DNA from 4 places in the Streptomyces sp. NPDC020801 genome. Region 1 is predicted to be linked to each of the others. Evidence: riboswitches for the same ligand, from Rfam matches in the RefSeq annotation. Region 1 holds a riboswitch; each other region holds the start of a gene.

Region 1 (5,082 bases):
AGGCGAAGACGCCGCCGCGGTCGATGTCGCCGACGACGAGCACGGGCAGCCGCGCGTTCCGCGCGATTCCCATGTTGACGATGTCGGTCCGGCGCAGATTGATCTCCGCCGGGCTGCCCGCCCCCTCACAGATCACCGCGTCATACGTGCCCCGCAACTCGGCGAGGCAGTCCAGCACGGTCCCGAGGAGCCCCTGCTGACGGCCGCCGTGGTAGCCGCGCGCGCTCAACTCGCCGACCGGCCTGCCCAGCAGCACCACCTGGCTGCTCTGCTCGCCGCCCGGCTTGAGCAGCACCGGGTTCATCAGCGCGGTGGGCTCGATCCGGCAGGCCTGGGCCTGCATGGCCTGCGCCCGCCCGATCTCGGCGCCCTCGCGTGTGACGAACGAGTTGAGGGACATGTTCTGCGCCTTGAAGGGCGCGACCTTGACCCCCTGCCGCACCAGCCACCGGCAGATCCCGGCCGTGACGACGCTCTTCCCGGCGTCGGAGGTGGTGCCGGCGACGAGCAGCCCGCCGCTCATGAGGTACGTCCCTTCGTCCGACGGTTGCAAAGGAGCCTGGCGACGGCGCACGTGCCGAGCGCGAGCCAGCTCACGCGCCGGGAGAGCCGTACGGCCCGTTCGATGTCACCCACCTGGACTGCACGCCCGGGGCTGTTGAGCACCGGCCGGTGCTCCACACGCCCCCCGTACGACAACGTGCCCCCCAGCCGCACCCCGAGCGCCCCCGCGAACGAGGCCTCGACCGGCCCGGCGTTGGGGCTCGGGTGCTTGGCGGCGTCGGCGCGCCAGGCCCGTACGGCGCCTCGCGGATCAGGACCCGCCACGGCCGCCGCGGCGGCGGTGAGCCGTGCCCCCGGCCAGCCCGCGAGGTCGTCGAGCCGGGCGGAGGCCCAGCCGTAGCGGCGGTGGCGCGGGGACTTGTGGCCGACCATGGCGTCGAGGGTGTTGACGGCCCGGAACCCGAGCAGCCCCGGCACACCGGCGACGGCGCCCCACACCAGCGCGCCCACCACCGCGTCGGAGGTGTTCTCGGCGACGGACTCCACGACGGCCCGGGCGATCGAGTCGGCGTCCAGGGCCTGCGGGTCGCGCCCGCACAGATGGGGCAGTCGCGCCCGGGCGCCGGCCACGTCCCCGGCCTCCAGCGCCCGCCCGATCGCGCGCGCCTCCCGCCCGAGCGAGGTCCCCCCGACGACGGCCCAGGTGGCGGCGGCGGTCAGGGCGGCGGAGGCGGTACGGGAGGGGCGTACGGCGGACGCGGCGAGCGCGGCCGACGACACGACGCCCCCGACGCACACCGCGGTGTGCAGGGCGCCCCATCCGCGGTGGTCCCGCCACAGCGCGCGTTCCACGGCGCCCGCGGCCCGCCCGAACGCGGCGACCGGGTGCCCGCGGCGTGGATCGCCGAGGAGCAGGTCACCGAGGAGGCCGGCGGCGGCGCCGTACGCGAAGACGCGATCGGCACCCATCGGTTCAGCCGACCGTGGGGCCGGGCAGAGCGTCGCTGTTGAACCTCGGTCGGCAGCCGCGCATGGCGATATGTCCTCACTCAGGGTGTCCACGCCCTGGTTCGACTAGACCGGCGGTGAGAGTTCCTGGCTCCCGGGGATGTTCTTCCCCGGTCACAGTGGCGGGACCGCGCCGGACTCGCACCGGCTTCCTCTCCTGCCGCCGTAGATGGCTCCGGCAGTCCACCACGCCCGCGAACACCCGTCAACTTGCCGTTGACCTGCGAAGCGGTACTGAGATGAGGCCCACACCGCCGATGTGAAAAGCCCGCCCTGCCCGGTCCGCCGGGGCGGCGGTCGGGCAGGGCGGGCGGTGAGGTGCGAGGAGCCGCGAGCGGGTGCTCGGACAGGTGCTCGGGCCGGCGCTCGGGCTCGGGCCGTGGCCGTGATCGGTGTCAGGCCTTGGCCATGATCAGGTAGATCCCGTAGGCCACCGCGGCGGCGCACGCGGCGAAGCAGACGTATGCGCCGGTGACCGCGAGTGCCCCGCCGCCGCTGCCCTGGGTGACGGCACGCTCCCGGCGGGAGAGGCCGGCGATGCCCAGGGTGAACAGGGCCACGAGGCCCACGGTGACGCCGAGGCTGACGCCGAAGACGGAGCCGAGGGCTGCCCAGTCGATCTTCATGGTGATGCTTCCTTCGGTAACCGGGTCGGGCTCAGACGGCGGCGGCCGGCGGGACCGCCTGGGCGGCCGTGTGCGCCGGGTCGGCGCCGGGCGCGGTCGCCGGGGCGGGGATCGTGGCCGCGAGGTCCTCCGTCGCCGGGGCGGCGGCCTCGGTCACGGGAGCCGCCGGGGGCGGGGACACGGCGGCGATGGCCTGGGTGACCACGCCGGCCGGCTCCTCGGCCTCGTTGACGTTGGTGTGGTCGACGACCTGACGCCGGGAGAGCTTCCAGATCCCGGCGCTCGCGGTCACCAGGAACACGGCGACCAGCGCGGTGCCCCAGTCGCCGAGGGCCGTCACGGCCTCCGCGCCGGCGCCGACCAGGGCCGCGGCCGGCAGCGTGAGCACCCAGGCGACGGCCATCCGGGTGGCGGTGGACCAGCGGACCACGCCGCCCTTGCGGCCCAGACCCGCGCCCATCACCGAGCCGGAGACGACGTGCGTGGTGGAGAGCGAGAAGCCGAGGTGGGAGGAGGCCAGGATGGCCGTGGCCGCGCTGGTCTGGGCCGCGAAGCCCTGCTGCGGCTGCAGGTCGGTCAGGCCCTTGCCCATGGTGCGGATGATGCGCCAGCCGCCGATGTAGGTGCCGAGCGCGATGGCCAGGCCCGCGGACAGGATGACCCAGGTGGGAGGGTTGGAGCCGGGGGCGATGGCGCCGCCGGCGATCAGGGCGAGGGTGATGACGCCCATCGTCTTCTGCGCGTCGTTGGTGCCGTGGGCCAGCGAGACCAGGCCCGCGGAGGCGACCTGGCCGGCCCGGTGGCCCTTCTCGGCCGCCTTGCCGTCCGACTTCCGGCCGATGGTGTACGACAGCCTGGTCGAGACCATGGCCGCGATGCCCGCGACGACCGGAGCGGCGACGGCGGGGAGCAGCACCTTGGTGACGAGCACGTCGCCGTGCACCGCGCCGAAGCCGGCGGAGGCGATCGCCGCACCGATCAGGCCGCCCATGAGGGCGTGCGAGGAACTGGACGGAAGCCCGACCAGCCAGGTCAGCAGGTTCCAGAGGATCGCGCCGACCAGGGCGGCGAAGATGACCTCGGGACGGATGCCGGTCTCGTCGACGAGACCCTTGGAGATCGTGTTCGCGACCTCCACCGAGAGGAAGGCGCCCACCAGGTTGAGCGCGGCGGACATGGCCACCGCGACCTTGGGCTTGAGCGCGCCGGTCGAGATGGTCGTGGCCATCGCGTTGGCGGTGTCGTGGAAACCGTTCGTGAAATCGAACGCAAGTGCGGTTATCACCACAATCGCGAGGATCAGCGAGAAGCTTTCCATTTACCCAGGCAATCGTTCGAGGTCATTGGCTGGTCGAACGTACGTAACGTGGGTGAACGGAAGATGAACTGAGGCGGTCTTCGTGGTGTCCGTTCCGGTGGCCGGCGGCCGGCCGTGGACCGGCCGCCGGCTCAATCCCGCTCACCACAGGCCTTCCCGCTTTGACAGGATCACCGCATGGCCGAGACGCGGTGTGACAAAGGTGACGTACGGGACCCGAGCGAGGAGGAGTCCCGCGCCTGGCGGGAGCTCGTCGCGACGGCCCGCCGCACGGTGGCCGACGGGCTGGTCGTCGGCACCTCGGGCAACGCCTCGGTGCGCGTGGGCGGCACCGTGCTGGTCACACCCTCGGGAGTGCCGTACGACCGGCTCACGCCGCAGGACGTGACCGGCGTCGACCTCGACGGCCGGCAGGTGCTCGGCACCCTGGTGCCGACCAGTGAGCTGCCCATGCACCTCGCGATCCATCGCGGCACCGACGCGCGCGCCGTCGTCCACACCCACGCCGTGCACGCGACGGCCGTCTCGACGCTCGTCCCCGAACTGCCGGTGATCCACTACATGGCGGGCGCGCTCGGCGGCCCGGTCCGGGTGGCCCCGTACGCGACCTACGGTACCGAGGAACTGGCCGAGAACATGATGCGCGCCCTCACCGGCCGCTCCGGCTGCCTCCTGCAGAACCACGGCACCGTCACCTACGGCACCACCCTCGAGCAGGCCTACGACCGCACGGCCCAGCTGGAGTGGATGTGCCGCCTGTGGCTGACGGCGTCCTCGGTGCCGGGCCTGACCCCGTCGCTGCTGACACGGGAACAGCTGGCCCTGGCGGAGGAGCGGCTGCGCGGATACGGACAGCGGGGACCGGCCTGACGAGGGGGCCGGGGAGGTCCGGGCGGTCGGGGTGGCCCCGGGGGCCGAGGTGGTCTGGGTGGCGAGGTGGGGGAGCGCGCAACGGAGTGGCGAAGGCGTGAAGGCGGCTCTTCCTGGAACTCGCAGGAGCATGTCACCCCGACCCTTCCTCCCGCTGGCCGGTGGCCCGGTGCGCCACGACACTGGAGCCGTGCGCACACTCAAAGCGACGGCCGCGGCCGTCACCGCAGCCCTGGCGGCCGGCGCGGCGAGTGTCGTCGCGGGCCGGCTCGCCAGCGACGCCGCGCTCAAGGCAGCCCCGGGCCGGCCCCTGCCCACCGAACCCCGGCTCACGGTGCACGGCACGGCCGCGGGCCAGATCACGCTCACCCGGGACCTGGCCTCCGTGCGCCCCGGTATCTACGGCCTGGCGGGCAACGGCTCCCACGCGGTCGTCGGCCCCGTCGTGCCGAACGCCCCGCACCCCCCCGACACCGTCGTACGCCGTCTGGAACGCGTCACCCACGGCGTCCTGGGGCCGCGCGACAAGGTCTGGCTCACCCCGAACGTGCACGTCGGCAACCCGGACACCGCCCTCGGCCTCGACCACGCCGACATCGACATCCCGGGCGAACTCGGCGCGCTGCCCGCCTGGTTCGTGCCCGGCGTCCGCGAGACCTGGGTCATCACCGTGCACGGCCTGGGCACCACCCGCGAACTCCCCCTGAACGTCATGGGTTTCCTCAACCGCCGGCACTTCCCGGTGCTGGACCTCGC
Region 2 (5,082 bases), on a different contig from region 1:
CGGGGTTGTGGGGGCATACGGCCGAATCTAGGGCGGGCCCCTGCCAGAGCTCTCCCACGGCGCGGTCAACGTTGCGTCAACCTTCCCCGCACCTGCCAACACCCCGGCCGCCGCGACTTTTTACCCAATCAAAAGGTTGTTCCCGCTATCCGATCCGTACTCCTGTGCGTCCGAACCGCCCATGGGCGGGACACATGACCGGGCAGGAGGCACGGTGCGCTTTTCGCGGAACGCGACGGGAACTCTCTTCGTGGGCGGAGCTCTCAGCCTGACCCTGGTCGCGCTCGCCTATCCCAGCATGCTCGGAGTCACCAAGGTCTCCAGCGACCCCTCGCGCGTCATCGCGCAGACGCAGTGGGGGCCCCTGACGGAGGGTGACCGGGACTTCGTGGTGAAGGTGCGCGCGGCCGGGCTGTGGGAGTACCCCGTCGGTCAGATGGCCGTGAAGAAGGGCACCACCAAGGCGGTCGTGACCGCCGGACAGCACCTGATCGACGGGCACGCGGCGCTGGACGCCAGCTGCCGCAAGATCGCGCCGATGCTGAACATCACGCTGCCCAACTTGGCCAGCCCTCAGCAGCAGGGCTTCGTCAACACCCTCAACTCGGACAGCGGCAAGCAGTTCGACAACGACATGGCCAACATCCTGCGTGTGACGCACGGTTCGATCTTCAACACGATCGCGAAGATCCGCTCCACCACCAAGAACACCCTGGTACGCCAGCTCGCCAACCAGGCCAACGCCACCGTGCTCGACCACATCACGGTGATGGAGCAGACCGGACTGGTCAACTTCGACCAGGTGAACTTCCAGGAGACGACCCCGCCGAAGCTGCCCGACACCGACCTGACCCCGCCGCCCCCGCCCGCCGGCCAGCCGGAGGTGGTGCTCACCCCGCCGCCGAACGCCACGTCGAGCCCGCTGGTGATCGACGGCGGATCGAACCCGAATCCGAGCCCGAGCCCGACGGTGGGGTGAGCAGGTGGGGTGAGCAGGTGGGGTGAGCAGCAGGGAGGAAGGGCGAGGGGGCAAGGGCCAGGGAGGAAGGGCCGGGAGACAAAGGGCCGGGAGAGGAAGGACTCGTGGCCAGGTCAGTCACACGGTGGTGTCCGCCTCCAGCCGGCTCGCCGCCAGTGGCGCACTGCTCAGCAGCGCCTCCCCCGGGAGCGGAACCGCGCTGCCGGAGAGGTTGGTGACGCACCGCCGGCCCGCACAGCGGGCGAAGGCCGGCACACCCTCGGGGGTGTCCTCCAGCCAGGGGGCCGGCTTGCCGCCGGTCAGCCGCAGTGCTTGAGCAGCGCGGCGACCTCCGCGTCCACCACCCGGTACCGCACCACGCGGCCCTCCTTCTCCCCCGTCACGACCCCCGCCGCCCGCAGCAGCCGCAGGGCCTGCGAGACGGCGGGGTCGTTCATGCCGGTGGCGATCGCGAGGTCGGAGACGGCGAGGGGCCCGGTGCGGTGCAGAGCCAGCAGGAGTGCCAGCCGCCGGGGGTCGGCGAGCAGGGAGAAGCGGTCGGCCCAGGTGCGTACGTGACCGGGTTCGCCGATCGCGGCGATGGCGTCGCAGACCCGGTGGCCGTCGATCGTACGGCGGCCTGCGCGGTCGGCCGGGACGAGATGCATGCCGCCATCCTCGCAGGCCACTTCTGTGATCTTCCATACCTGCGCAGGTATGCAGCTATGCAGGGAAGCGCTCGCACCTCTACGGTTGGCGGGCCGTGGTGTTCGGGAAGCCGGTGACGGCCCCTCAGGGGGTCCATGCCGGAGCGGCCCTCGCCACTGTGATCGGGGAGTTCCGGGCCCACGTCCCGCAAGGGGCAGCCACTGGCCGTCGTGCGACGGCCGGGAAGGCGGACCGGGAACGCACGACCCGTAAGCCAGGAGACCGGCCACGGCAGCTCACGAAGTGATCCACGAGGTGCTGGAGCGTGAAGACCGGATGGCCCTGCCCGACCCTGCCCACAAGACGTCCTTCCGCTGGCGGCGCGAGGACACCCTGAAGACCGCGGGCCTGATGGCGGTGATCACCGCACTGCACGTCGTCGCCTTCGGCATCCTGTTCCTGCTCGTCGTCCCCGAGCACTACCAGGTGGGGACGAAGGCCTTCGGCATCGGCCTCGGCGTCACCGCCTACACCCTCGGCGTACGGCACGCCTTCGACGCCGACCACATCGCCGCCATCGACAACACCACCCGCAAGCTGATGGCGGACGGCAAGCGCCCGGTGTCGGTCGGCTTCTGGTTCGCCCTCGGCCACTCCAGCGTGGTCGTGGTGCTCGCCCTGCTGATCGCTGGCGGCACCTCGCTGGCCGGCAAGGTCATGAACGAGGGCTCGCGCACCCACCAGGTGCTCGGCTTCATGGGGACGACGATCGCCGGTACCTTCCTCTACCTCATCGCCGCCCTCAACCTGGTCGCCCTGCTCGGCATCCTGAAGGTCTTCCGGTCCATGCGGGCCGGTACGTACGACGAGACGGAACTCGAACAGCACCTGGACTCGCGGGGCTTCATGAACCGCTTCCTCGGCCGTCTCACCAGGTCGATCTCCCGGCCCGGTCAGATGTACCCGCTGGGCTTCCTGTTCGGGCTCGGCTTCGAGACGGCCACCGAGGTCACGCTGATGGTGATGGCGGGCTCGGGCGCGGCGGCCGGACTGCCCTGGTACGCGATCCTGTGCCTGCCGCTGCTGTTCACCGCGGGCATGTGCCTGTTCGACACCCTCGACGGCACCTTCATGAACTTCGCCTACCAGTGGGCGTTCTCCAACCCGGTCCGCAAGGTCTTCTACAACCTGACCATCACCGGCCTGTCCATCGCCGTCGCCTTCTTCATCGGCACCATCGAGCTGGTCGGCGTGGTGCGCGACAAGCTCGACCTGCGTGACGACCTGACCGGCTGGATCGCGGGCCTGGACCTCGACAACGTGGGCTACGTCATCGTCGGCCTGTTCGTCGCGGTGTGGGCGGCGGCACTGACGTACTGGAAGGTGGCGAAGGTGGAACAGCGGTGGGCGGTCCGGTCCGCCGACACCACCTAGGAGCGCCCCTCCTGGGACCCCCGGGAGCGCCCCTCCCGGGACCACCCCTTCCGGACACCCTCGACGGTGGCCAGGTACAGCCTCACGTACCGCTCGGCGTCGATGTCCAACGCCACGTCGAGCAGCGGCTGTTCGCGCGCCTCGCCGTGCAGCTCCGCCTCGCCGGGGCGGGGGCGGCGGTCGACCACCGTCTGACCCCGTGCCGGGCCCGGCGCGAGGTTCACCTCCACCGGCAACCGGTGCGTGGTCAGCCCCACGGGGTCGGCGACCGAGCAGACCGCGCCCGCGTCGCCGAGGCCGCCGGAGGCGTCGCCGAGTTCGTCGGACGGGGCGTTGTAGGTCGCCGGGTCGCGGTGGGACAGCAGGCGCCCGGCGAGGCGCGCGCCGGGCTCCGCGCTCTCCCGCAACCGCCGCACATCCGCGGCCGGGACGACCACCCGCTCGAACACGTCGAGTCCGTACATGGTGATCGGTACCCCCGCGGTGAGCAGGACCGCCGCCGCCTCCGGGTCGTGCCAGACGTTGAACTCGGCCACCGCCGTGGCGTTCCCGGTGGCCACCGCGCCGCCCATGAAGACGATCCGCTCGATGTTGCCGGTCACTTCGGGATGCGTGCGCAACAGCAGCGCGATGTTCGTCAGGGGAGCCGTCGGGATCAGGGTGACCGGACGGGGGGAGGCGAGGATCTCCCGGCGCAGCAACGCCACCGCATGCACGTCGAGGGGCCGGCGGGCCGGCGCGGGCAGGCCGAGATCGCCCATGCCGTCGTGGCCGTGCACGTGGTGGGCGTTGCGGGCGGGCTCGATCAGCGGGCGCTCGGCGCCCCGCGCGACGGGGACGTCGCCGGCGCCCGCCTGTTCCAGGACGGTCAGGGTGTTGCGCACCACCTGGTCCACGTCCGTGTTCCCGGCGACACAGCTGACCGCGCGCAGGTCCAGATCCGGGTGGCGCACGGCGAAGAGCAGGGCCAGAGCGTCGTCGACGCCGGTGTCGCAGTCGATGATCACGGGAATGGGCTGACCGGTCACGCGGGACTCCTTCCGTCACAGCGACCCTAAGCGTCGGGGCCACAGCGCGGCGGCGCGCGATGCCGCGCCCCGCCGCCCTCCGCCGGGCTCCCCGATCACCACCCGGGCGGGCGTGCACCGGGGTCCTCCTCGCCGGAGGGGGCGGGGGACCCGGGGACGGCGAAGGGCGCGCCTCAGCGGCCGGACGGAAGCGACGGGCCGGGCGCGGGCGCGACCGGTTTCCCCCGGCACCTCACCCGGACGGCCCGGCTCGCTGGTGGGCGCGGCGACTCGGTGGTGCCGTGAGAGGACCGACGCGACTCGAGACCCCGCAGTCCGCAGTGAGCAGTGAGCCGCCCGCAGTGAGCAGTCCGTACGTCTGGAGGCACCCCATGACCCGTCCCCCGGCCGCCCGTGTCCTGCACGCCGGTGTGCTCGGCGCAGCCGTCCTGCTGGCCACGACCGCCTGCGGGTCCGGGGGGACGGACCGGGCCGCCGGGGCGCCCTCGGCCGCCGCTGCGGCATCGCGCCCGTCCGCGCCCGGCTCCGCGAGCCCCGTCGGCGCGCTCACCACGGCCCAGGCGCAATCCGCGCTGCTCACCGAGGCGGACCTGGGCGGCCCGTGGGCCCCCACGCAGGGCGCCGCGACCTGGCGGGACGGGGTGCTCAAGGCACGGACCGACGCCCCCGACTGCCAGCGCCTCCTCGACGCCCTCTACGCCGACGAGCTGCTCGGCGTCCCCACCGCCACCCAGGCGGTGGCCGGCTTCGACGACGCCGACGACGCCGCCCAGCTGCACTACCAGGTACTCGCCCTCCGCGCGGCGGACGTGGACCGCACCCTGGCCTGGCTCAGGACGCTGCCGCAGAAGTGCGCCCGGTTCACGGCGACGACCACGCGGGCCGGCGTGCAGGACGTACAGGTCCTCGACCTCGCCCTGCCGGAGGCGGGGGACGCCCGCCAGGGGCTGCGGATCGCCTTCTTCGGGGCCTCGGACGAGGGGGGGACGACCACCCTCACCCTCGACGTCGCCG
Region 3 (5,082 bases), on a different contig from region 1:
CCGGCGCGGCGGTACGCAAGCAGGCCCCGGTCGTGACCGCCAACCTGCTGGACGTGATGAAGGGCAGGAACCCCACGGGCCGCTACGACGGCTACACCTCCTGCCCGCTGGTGACCGCACGCGACCGGATGCTGCTCGCCGAGTTCGACTACGACCTGAGGCCCACCCCCACCTTCCCGTTCATCGACACCTTCAGGGAGCGGCGCGACATGTGGGTGTTCAAGCGGTACGTGCTGCCACCGGTGTACTGGCACGGCATGCTCACCGGCCGCCTCTGACCGACCGGCCCGGGCGTTCCCCGGCCCGGGCCCGGTCCTCCCCGCACCCCGGGAGGCAAGGCCGGCACGCCCCCGGCACTCCTCTCACGACACACCTGCCACACACCTGCCCCCTGCCCGACATGGAGGTCGACCAGCCGTGTTCTTCGCCCAGTACTACCTCGACTGTCTCTCCCAGGCGTCGTACATGATCGCCGACGAGACCACCGGCAGGGCCGTCGTCGTCGACCCGCGCCGCGACGTCTCCGAATACCTCGCCGACGCCGACGCCCACGGATTCACCGTCGAGGCCGTTCTCAACACCCACTTCCACGCCGACTTCCTCGCCGGCCACCTGGAAATGGCCGACCGCACCGGCGCCTGGATCGGCTACGGCCGCCGCGCCGAAGCCGAATACCCCATCCGGAAACTCGCCGACGGCGACCGCATCGGCCTCGGCGACGTCACCCTGCAGATCATGGAAACCCCGGGCCACACCCCCGAGTCGATCAGCATCCTCGTGTACGAGCACGCGGACGACGCCGTCCCCTACGGCGTACTCACGGGTGACGCCCTGTTCATCGGCGACGTGGGACGCCCCGACCTGCTGGCCTCACTCGGCGCGACCGCCGAGGAACTCGGCCGGATGCTCCACGACAGCGTCCAGCACAAGCTGATGGCCCTCCCCGACGGGGTGCGGGTCTTCCCCGCGCACGGCGCCGGATCGGCCTGTGGCAAGAACCTGTCCGCCCAGCGGCAGTCCACCGTCGGCGAGCAGCGCGCCACCAACTACGCCTGCCGTCCGATGAGCGAGGAGCAGTTCGTGGCCCTGGTGACCGCCGGACAGCCTTCCGCGCCCGCCTACTTCGCCTACGACGCCGTCCTCAACCGCAAGGAGCACGGCCTGTTCGACGCGGCCACCGTGTCACGGCCGCTGTCGGCCGCGGAGTTCACGCAGCGGCGGGCCGCCGGAGCGGTCGTCGTCGACGCCCGCTCCCCGCAGGACTTCGCCGCCGGGCATCTGCGCGGATCGGTCAACGTGCCCGCCGACGGGCGCTTCGCCGAACAGGCCGGCATGGTCGTCGGCCCCGAGGCGGAGATCGTGGTGGTCGCGCCGCAGGACCGTGAGGAGGAGATCCTCACCCGGCTGGCCCGGATCGGCTTCGACAAGGTGAGCGGCTACCTGCGCGAGCCCGAGGGGGCCTTTCCCGCCCTGGCCGGCGACATGCAGCAGGCGAGCCGACTGACCGCGCACGAACTGCGCCGGCTGCTGAACGGCGACGAGCCGCCGCTGGTCCTGGACGTGCGCAACACCGCCGAGCGCGAAGAGGGCTTCATCGACGGCTCCCTGCACATTCCGCTGGCCGAACTCGCCCGCCGCATCGACGAGATCCCGGCCGGCCGGCCGCTGGTCGTCCACTGCGCGGGGGGCCACCGCTCCTCCATCGCCGCAGCCCTGCTCAGGCACAAGGGCCGGACCGATGTCTCCGACCTGCTCGGCGGATACGGTGCGTGGCTGGCCGAGTCCGCGCCGGTCGACGCCTGACCCGGGCTGTTCCGGCCGGAGCAGTCCGGCCGGAACAGCGGACTCCGCGAGGTCGACACCGAGGCCCAGCCGGAACTGGCCGCGAGTTTCCGGATCTCCTCCATCCCGACCCTCATGGCCGTCCGCGACCGGACGATCCTGTACGCCCGGCCGGGTGCCCTGTCCCCGCAGGCACTGGAGGTGCTGATCACCAAGATCCGGGCCGAGGACATGGACGCGGTACGGCGTGAGGCCGCCGCGGGCACGGCCGGTGGCCGGTGGCCGGTGAGCCCATGCTCTTGCCGCCCGAATCGGGACCGTATAGTACCCCTGGGGGTATTTTTCAAGGAGTAGTCGTGGCGCTGGAGCTCGACGGCTCGGACCTGAAGTCCGTGCTGAACCGGCTGCGCCGCGCGCAGGGTCAGATCTCCGGCGCCATCCGGATGATCGAGGAGGGCCGTGACTGCGAAGACGTCGTCACGCAGCTCGCCGCCGCCTCCCGCGCCCTGGACCGCGCCGGTTTCGCCATCATCGCCACCGGTCTGCAGCAATGCGTGAGCGACATGGACGCCGGCCGGAAGAACGGCGAGGACACCGGCCAGATCCGCGCCAGGCCGGAGAGGCTGTTCGTGTCGCTGGCGTAGCACACCCGCCACCACCTCTGCTCCTTGCACACGGCCGCATCGGCTGCGTTCGACTTCATGTCGGCCTCGAAGCGGCCGGGATCGGCCGCACCCGCCGCGCCGGCGAGGGCGTCGGCCCGCACGCCGCGCCCCGGCGGGTGCTCGCGGGTGCGACCGGTGGCGTCAGCCGTCCTGGCCGGAGACTCCGGCGGAGTCGAAGGTGGCCATGTCACGCAGAGCGCGGACGGCCGCCTGCACCAGCGGAAGCGCCAGCGCGGCGCCGGTGCCCTCGCCGAGCCGCAGGCCCAGGTCGATCAGCGGGTGCAGTCCGAGGTGCCGCAGGGCGACGGCGTGCCCGGGTTCCGCCGAGCGGTGTCCGGCCACGCAGGCGGACAGGGCGTCCGGACACAGCGCGGCCGCGACCAGAGCGGCGGAGGTGGCGATCACGCCGTCCAGGATCACCGGGACTCTGCGGGCGGCGGCGCCGAGCACGAAGCCGGCGATCGCGGCGTGTTCCAGGCCGCCCACCGCCGACACCACTGCCACCGGGTCACGGGGATCGGGCCGGTGCAGCTCCAGCGCCGTGCGCACCACGCCCGCCTTGTGCCGGCGCGTCGCCTCGTCGATCCCCGCTCCGTGACCGGTGACCTCGTCCGGGTCCGCGCCGGTGAACGCGGCGACCAGCGCCGCGGACGCGGTGGTGTTGGCGATGCCCAGGTCGCCGGTGAGCAGGCAGCGGACGCCGTCGTCGACGAGCCGGTCGGCCACGGCGATGCCTGCCTCGATCGCCGTCACGGCCTCCTGCCGGGTCATCGCCGGGCCGCGCGTCATGTCCGCGGTCCCGCCCCGTACCCGGTGTCGCATCAGCCTGCCCGGAGCGGTGTCCCAGTCGGGCCCGGGAGTCGCCACACCCATGTCCACCACGACCACCTCGGCTCCGGTCTGCGCCGCCAGCGCGTTGACGGCGGCGCCCGAGGCCAGCAGGTTGGCGACCATCTGGGTCGTCACCTCCTGGGGCCAGTTGCTGACGTGCTGGGCGTGGACGCCGTGGTCGGCGGCGAAGACGGCCACCGCCGCGGGCTCCGGCATGGGCGGGGGGCAGTGGCCGGCCAGACCCGCCAGCCGGACCGACACCTCCTCCAGCAGCCCAAGCGACCCGGGCGGCTTGGTCAGGTGGTCCTGGCGGTCCCGGGCCGCGGCAAGGCCACCGGGATCCGCGGGAGCGATGGCCGCCAGGGTGCGCTCCAGCCGCGCGCCGGGTACGGGGGCGGTGGCAGGGCTGCCGTCGGAGAGAGCGGTGGCGTCGTCGGCGGGAGCGGGCACGGACGAGAGGCCGGGCGCGGACGAACGGGCCGGAACGGAACCGGAGGGTGGCATCACGAGGGAAACCTTCCGCTGTCGGCGGGTTTCCACGCCACCGTGACGGGCCGTGCCCGGGCGGAGAGTGCCTGGCTGCGGGACGGGCGGAATATCCTGGCTCCCGGATACCGGTACCCGGCCCGTACGGCCCGAGCACCGACGCCGGCTCCCGGCCTTCCCGGCCCCCGGCTCACGCCGGCTGCCAGTGGCCATCGGTGGGAGGCGGCTCCCCGGTCACAGTGGCGGGCCCGCCCCGGAGTTGGGCCGTGGGGCCCGCACCGGAGTTCCTCCGCATCCGTCGCCCGCATCCTGCCACACGCCGCGGCGGGCGAGCAGCCGCCCCCTGTCTTTTCGTGGCCCCGGCGCGCCGGGCCGGTCCGAGCGGCAGGTTCGGCGCGGAGCGAGCCGCCCGCGGTCCCCGCGACCGCGTACGAGCACGACCGGCCGCGTACGAGCACGACCAGCCGAGGACGAGCACGACCAGCCGAGGACGAGCAAGGCGCGCCGACTGCGTGGCGCGCCTTGCTCGTGACGTGGTTTCCGCCTCGTCAGTTCTCCGGCCGGCGTCCGCCGTGGCGGGTCACCGGTGCCGCGCCGTCGCCCGGGGCTAGGCGGCCCTGCCCGCCCCGGTCCTCGACCTGGCGGACGATCCGCCGCAGCCCCTGCGCGACGCTCCGGCACTCCTCGTCGCTGAGCCGCGCGGTCACGAACGTCTCCTCCTGGTCGAACTCCGGGAACACCCGCCGCATCAGCGCCTCTCCCTCCTCGGTGAGGCCGAGCAGCACGAGCCTGCGGTCGCAGGGGTGAACGGACCTTGTGAGGAGGCCCCTCCGCTCCAGCGTGCGCGAGATGCCGGTGAGCGTGCCCTTGGAGATGCGTGCCTCCTCGGCGATGTGCCGGGTCTCGGACTCGCCCCAGGTCCAGACGACCCAGAGCACCAGGAACGCCGTCCAGTTCAGCTCGGGGCCGCGCAGCACGGAGCTCTCCACGTGCTGCCGGACGGCGGAGGCGGCGCGAAGGATGTCGGCGACGACGGCCCGCTGGGCGCCGGGGGCCGTGACGCGGCAAGGGTGGGGCGCCCGCCTCGGGCCCGGTTCGGGCGAGCCGGCCTCCTCCGTACCGCCGCACCCACAACCGGCTTGCTCCTGCTGGTCGTTCACGTCCTGGCCCTCCTGGGCGGGCGCGTTCATGAGCGGCGTCTCCAACGGGTCATGGCCGACGACGCGGCCGGGCGGGGGCCGGAGGCGGCGATCCACGGCACCCGCCGGGCCGGTCAGATGCCAGCATCGCGGCCCCGCACCGCCCTCGCCTGGGCCGA
Region 4 (5,082 bases), on a different contig from region 1:
GCGGCGGAATCTACAACGCCGGCACGAGCACGCTGACCGACTCGGCCGTGCAGGGAAACAGCGCCGGCAACGGCGGCGGTATCTACCAGGACGCCCTGGGCGGCACGACGCTCGCCGACAGCCGAGTGATCCGCAATACGCCGAACAACTGCCGACCGCTCAACTCGGTGCCGGGCTGCGCTTCCTGAGGCGACCCGGCCGGCTCCGGAGCCGCCCGCCTCGTGTGAAAGCCCGAGGCCGGCGGCTCCGGCCGTGTGGGAGCCCCAGTGCGACGCACCGTGTTCAGCAGCTGAGGGAGAAACGCGACCGCCGGCGGTGTGTATTCGAGCCCTGCGGAGGGCATGCGGCATCGACACGCCGCGTCCTGCCGGCCGCGGCCCTCTCGTTCCGTCCACGGGGGCGGGGGCCGGCGTTGGATCCGGACGCGGTGGAGACGACACCGCGTTGAGAGACAGGCTGCAGCGTCCTGCGTGTGACCTGCGGCTTCCACGGCCGAGTCCGTGGCCGGCCCGCCGAAGCCACCGCACTAGGCCGGAGCTAGCCCGCCTTGCGTCGAGCCGCGCCCACGCCCATGACGGATGCTTGCGCATCCTTGAGCTGGAAGGTCTCGTCCTCCCCGAAATCCGGGGCCTGGAAGGGGTTCGTCGCCGGAGGCGGCGATGCCGCGGTGGCACAGCGGGGCGCCCCTTCCGGAGCGGAGAACAGCGAGGTCGGGTCGATGAGAGGTCTCCCATTCGTTACAGGGGCATGGAGCGGGTCGGCGTGCCGTGACCGGCACGCCGACCCTACAGCTTGCTCATCTTGGCGTACGGACTCATGATCCGCTTCTGCGCGGAACCGAAGTTCACAAGCACTGCGATCCCGTCCTCGATGCCGATCACCCGGCCGAGGCCGTACATGTCGTGTGTGACCCGGTCGCCGATGGCGAAGTGCTTGGGAGGCGGCGCGACCGGGGCCTTGAAGGGGCTGGTGGGCAAATAGCGCTTGGGTGCGGCTGGCTTTGTCATTGCCACCAGTATGCGCCTGCGCGTATCCGTTCGCTGCGGCCGTGCTCCTTTACTGTTCGGCCCACGCCCGGACGGCGAGCACCGCCTCAGGGGAGAGGCCGCGGACCCATGCCGCTGACCTGCGGATTCAATGCCCGGGTGGAGGGCTTCCCGCCCTGATGCGTGCTGAATCCGTTACGAGGGGAGTCCGTACTGCCCTGAGTCGTACTGCCCCGCCTCAGGCGCCGGCGGCCGTCACCACGGCGTCCGTGGCGAAGCCCAGCAGGAGGCCGAGCAGGATGCACCAGGTGGTGAGGGTCTTCAGCCCGGTCCTGCGGGCCACTGCCAGCAGTTCGATGACGACGTAGAGGATCGAGCCGGCGGCGAGGCCGAGGAAGGCGATCGACAGGGTGTCATTGACCAGGTGCTGGCCCACCAGCGTGCCGACGAAGGTGGGGCCGCCGCCGATCAGGCCGAGCCACAGCAGGGTGAGCCAGGAGGGGCGTTCGCCCTCGGCGGCCAGGGGGGCGACGATGCCGAAGCCCTCGGTCGCGTTGTGCAGGCCGAAGCCGATGATCAGCAGGACGGCCAGGGAGATCTCGCCCTGGGCGGCGGAATTGCCGATGGCCAGGCCCTCGGCGAAGTTGTGCAGGCCGATGCCGGTGGCGATCATCAGGGCGAGTGAGCCTGCCTGGCTGCGGGCTTTCGGCGCCAGCTCGGCGGTGGCGGCAGCCCCTGGCCCGGCCGGCCGTGCGGCCGCGGCCCGGCGGCGGGCGATCCAGGCGTCGTAGTGCACGAGTCCGGCGAGCCCGACGGCCAGACCCGCGGCGAGGGTGAAGCCGCCCGAGGCGACGGTTCCCCAGTCGTGCTTGCTCAGCGCCTCGTCGACGGGCTCCCAGGCATGGGTCAGCACATCCCACACGAGGAAGATCAGGATGCCGATCGCGACGGCGTTCAGGCCGGCCCTGAGGCGAGGTGTGGGTGTGCGGAGACGGCCGATGGGGAGGCCGAGGTAGATGGTGAAGCCTGCGATGGCGCCGAGCAGGGCGATGTTGGCGCTGGACATGGGGACTCCGGTCTGACGTGCATGGAAAGCGCACAGAAAGTAAACCAGGCAAGGCTTACCTAATAAGGCTACCGGGTCGCCCTTCCGGAAAGCTTGGCGAAGTCATTACCGGAGGCGCTGGCGAGTCTGGTTGCCTCCGGCCTCGGCTGATCCCCCGTTTCCGGTCGGCGGGCCGACGACGTCCTTGCCCGTCCAGCGAAATGCCGCGGCCGACGTCCTCCCGGAAGCCGTGCCGGCCGCCCGGTGCGATGCCGCGATGATCCTTCAGCCGCAGCCGCAGCCGCAGCCGCTGCCGCTGCGGTCGGCGCCGCGGTCACCGTCCCCGTCGTGGTCGTGGTCGTGGTCGTGGCCTTGGTCGCGGTCACCGTCCCCATCGCGGTCGCGGTCGCGGTCACGGTCGCCGTCCCCGTCCCCGTCGCGGTCGCCGCCCTCGCCGGCCCGCTCGACCGGCCTGCCGAGTGCCAGGTTCCAGCGGTCGGCGCGGCCGCTGAACTCGGCCACGCGCAATGGCGCCACGTCGATCCGCCAGAAGGCCGGCTCCGGCGCTCCCAGCACCCGGACGGTCGCGGCTCGTACGACCTCCGGTTCGACAACGGCGACCGTCCGGCCGGGGAAGTGGGCGGCTTCGTCCAGCCATGCCGCGACCCGTTCGCACAGCTCGTGCACCGACTCCCCGCCGTGCGGGGCGGATGCCGGGTCGGTCAGCCACCGGGCCACCGCCTCCGGCTCGGCTGCCGCCACCTCGTCGAGCGTTCGGCCGCGCCAGCGGCCCATGTCGAGGCCGGCCAGTTCCGATGCGTCGTCGGCGTCGAGGCCGAGCGCGGCCGCCGTCTGCCTGCAGCGCACGGTGGGGGAGACAAGCGCACGGCCGGCGCGCGGGAGGACGCCCGCCGCTGTTCGGGCATGTGCCGCCCCGGCCGGGTCAAGTGGGCACCCTTCGTCGAAGCGGACCTCCCGCAGGGCTGCGTTCATAGCTGGTGAGATCAACATCACTCGGCTGGTCACAAGCTCACTCTCGTGGTCGACAGCCCTGCCCCCGCAGGGAATTCACAGAGAACGGCGGCCTGAGGGGCTCCCGTTCGCGCCCCCGTGCGCCCTTGGCCGCACCTGCACTTCGCGGTACCTTCTCGGCGAAACCGACGACGGATCGCGGAAGCCGGTGGGAATCCGGCACGGTCGCGCCACTGTAAGCCCCCACGACACATCTGCGTTGTGTGGTGGGCAAGTCAGACCCGCGCCGTCGTCCTGTGCACCACCGAGACGGGACGCGAGTTCCCCAGGAGGTCCTGCCATGGCGCAGTCTGCCGTCCAGCCCAGCGCTACCCCCACCGCCATCCCCGCCAAGCTGCCGATCGGTGCGATCGCCCCCTGGGCGGTCTTCTTCGGCATCCTGATGCTGGTCCTGCTCTACTTCGTCGGCGCCGAACAGGGCGCCACCTCCGTGATGTCCGGCGAGAACGTGCACGAGTGGGTGCACGACGCCCGGCATCTGCTCGGCTTCCCCTGCCACTGACGACGGGGAAGAAACCCAGCGGCCCATGAACTCGGCAACCGTCCGAAATCTGCTGGTGCGTGGCATGCTCGCGGGACTCGCCGCGGGCCTTCTCGCCCTCGCCGTCGCCTACTTCCTCGGCGAGCCGCGCGTCGACTCGGCCATCGCCTACGAAGAGGCGCACTCCCACGAACACGGCATGGAGGTCGTCAGCCGCACGATGCAGTCCACCGGCGGCCTGGCCACCGGTGTGCTCGTCTACGGCGTCGCGTTCGGTGGCATCGCCGCCCTCGCGTACTGCTTCGCCCTCGGCCGGATCGGTCGCTTCGGGCCGCGCGCCAGTGCGCTGCTCCTCGCGGCGGCCGGCCTGATCGCCGTGTATGTCGTGCCCTTCCTGAAGTACCCCGCCAACCCGCCGTCCGTCGGCGACCCCGGCACCATCGGCAGACGCACCACCCTGTACTTCCTGATGATGCTGCTCAGCGTGCTGCTGGCGATCGCCACGGTGATCCTCGGCAAGCGCCTCGCCCCGCGCCTGGGCAACTGGAACGCGACGGTCGCGGCGGGGGCGTTCTTCGTCCTGGCCATCGGGTCGGCATACGTCTTCCTTCCGGCCGTCAACGAGGTCCCGAAGGACTTCTCGGCCACCCTGCTCTGGCAGTTCCGCTTGTCGGCCCTGGCCGTCCAGCTGACCCTGTGGACCGCCTTCGGGCTCGTCTTCGGGCTGCTGGCCGAGCGGGTGCGGGCCCCGAAGGCTGCGGGAGAGCCGACTGTGAAGGGGGCGAGTGCCGGGGCAGGAGCGACACCGGTTCCACGCTGACGACCTTCCTCGACCTGCCAGCCCTGCCCGCGACGGGAAAGTCGACTGCAAGGGGCCGCGGGAGCGCCACGAGAAGATCGACCCCATGGACGACAAGAGGGGCGCGCCCGTGATGGGCGCGTCCCCTTGTGTCGCTGCCGCGACCGCTACTGGAGCACGATGACCACGAAGGGCCCGTTGTCGAAGCGGTGATCGAAGCGGTGATCGAAGCGGTGGTCGAAGCAGAATCCGGGGTGGTCGAAGCAGAACCCGCGGTGGTCGAAGCGGAACCCACCGTGGTCGAAGCAGCGCGAGTCCTCGTGGTCGAAGCACACGCTGGTGGTCACATGAGTGTGCGCGGCAGGGGCTGCTGCTGCGGCCGTGCCTGCTGCGCCGATCGCAGCGCCGCCGGCCATCAGAACGCCGGCCGCGGACGCGGCGACGAGACGCCGCACGCGTTGTGCTCGCATGGCGGATACACCCTTCCTTCCATCGTCTCGCGCGACTCTCAGCGACACGAGTTGTACGGCCGCAGCCGCAGGGAGGAAGCGGCATGATCGCAGGCGTCGCCCCGTGCATGGGGGGAACTTCCCGCATCCAGGATCCCCGCTGCACGGGAACCGGCCGACCAGGGACGTATCCCCGGACTGCAGCCCTACTTCCCATACGTCGGCGGCCCTCTTTTGGATTGCCGATCCGGCGGGAAAACCGCGACAGGACAGCGGGGGCGGGGGCGTCC

What was found. Region 1 has a riboswitch for cobalamin ahead of ACH4UM_RS30545 (cobalamin biosynthesis protein). Riboswitches for the same ligand answer to the same signal wherever they lie in the genome.
Region 2: linked by a shared signal. The riboswitch ahead of ACH4UM_RS15830 (HoxN/HupN/NixA family nickel/cobalt transporter) and the one ahead of ACH4UM_RS30545 (cobalamin biosynthesis protein) in region 1 are both predicted to bind cobalamin.
Region 3: linked by a shared signal. The riboswitch ahead of cobT (nicotinate-nucleotide--dimethylbenzimidazole phosphoribosyltransferase) and the one ahead of ACH4UM_RS30545 (cobalamin biosynthesis protein) in region 1 are both predicted to bind cobalamin.
Region 4: linked by a shared signal. The riboswitch ahead of ACH4UM_RS35285 (CbtB-domain containing protein) and the one ahead of ACH4UM_RS30545 (cobalamin biosynthesis protein) in region 1 are both predicted to bind cobalamin.

Annotation. Positions count from the first base shown of each region.
Region 1 is NZ_JBIRST010000018.1:56,852-61,933, reverse strand. Features, by position in the region: gene ACH4UM_RS30550 (cobyric acid synthase) at 1-523, opposite strand, end outside; gene ACH4UM_RS30545 (cobalamin biosynthesis protein) at 520-1,473, opposite strand; cobalamin riboswitch at 1,573-1,716, opposite strand; gene ACH4UM_RS30540 (hypothetical protein) at 1,908-2,138, opposite strand; gene ACH4UM_RS30535 (anion permease) at 2,170-3,456, opposite strand; gene ACH4UM_RS30530 (class II aldolase/adducin family protein) at 3,634-4,326, shown strand; gene ACH4UM_RS30525 (alpha/beta hydrolase family protein) at 4,517-5,082, shown strand, end outside.
Region 2 is NZ_JBIRST010000006.1:382,559-387,640, reverse strand. Features, by position in the region: gene ACH4UM_RS15850 (DUF6445 family protein) at 1-17, opposite strand, end outside; gene ACH4UM_RS15845 (DUF4142 domain-containing protein) at 251-979, shown strand; gene ACH4UM_RS15840 (hypothetical protein) at 1,097-1,234, opposite strand; gene ACH4UM_RS15835 (ArsR/SmtB family transcription factor) at 1,279-1,626, opposite strand; cobalamin riboswitch at 1,706-1,912, shown strand; gene ACH4UM_RS15830 (HoxN/HupN/NixA family nickel/cobalt transporter) at 1,943-3,040, shown strand; gene ACH4UM_RS15825 (nucleoside hydrolase) at 3,037-4,068, opposite strand; gene ACH4UM_RS15820 (hypothetical protein) at 4,440-5,082, shown strand, end outside.
Region 3 is NZ_JBIRST010000005.1:113,125-118,206, reverse strand. Features, by position in the region: gene ACH4UM_RS12565 (FAD-dependent oxidoreductase) at 1-278, shown strand, start outside; gene ACH4UM_RS12560 (rhodanese-like domain-containing protein) at 418-1,803, shown strand; gene ACH4UM_RS12555 (metal-sensitive transcriptional regulator) at 2,139-2,426, shown strand; gene cobT (nicotinate-nucleotide--dimethylbenzimidazole phosphoribosyltransferase) at 2,589-3,782, opposite strand; cobalamin riboswitch at 3,872-4,054, opposite strand; gene ACH4UM_RS12545 (MarR family winged helix-turn-helix transcriptional regulator) at 4,313-4,954, opposite strand.
Region 4 is NZ_JBIRST010000025.1:57,126-62,207, reverse strand. Features, by position in the region: gene ACH4UM_RS35305 (hypothetical protein) at 1-188, shown strand, start outside; gene ACH4UM_RS35300 (CarD family transcriptional regulator) at 786-1,007, opposite strand; gene ACH4UM_RS35295 (ZIP family metal transporter) at 1,225-2,052, opposite strand; gene ACH4UM_RS35290 (histidine phosphatase family protein) at 2,317-3,024, opposite strand; cobalamin riboswitch at 3,153-3,309, shown strand; gene ACH4UM_RS35285 (CbtB-domain containing protein) at 3,344-3,565, shown strand; gene ACH4UM_RS35280 (CbtA family protein) at 3,591-4,364, shown strand; gene ACH4UM_RS35275 (hypothetical protein) at 4,511-4,813, opposite strand.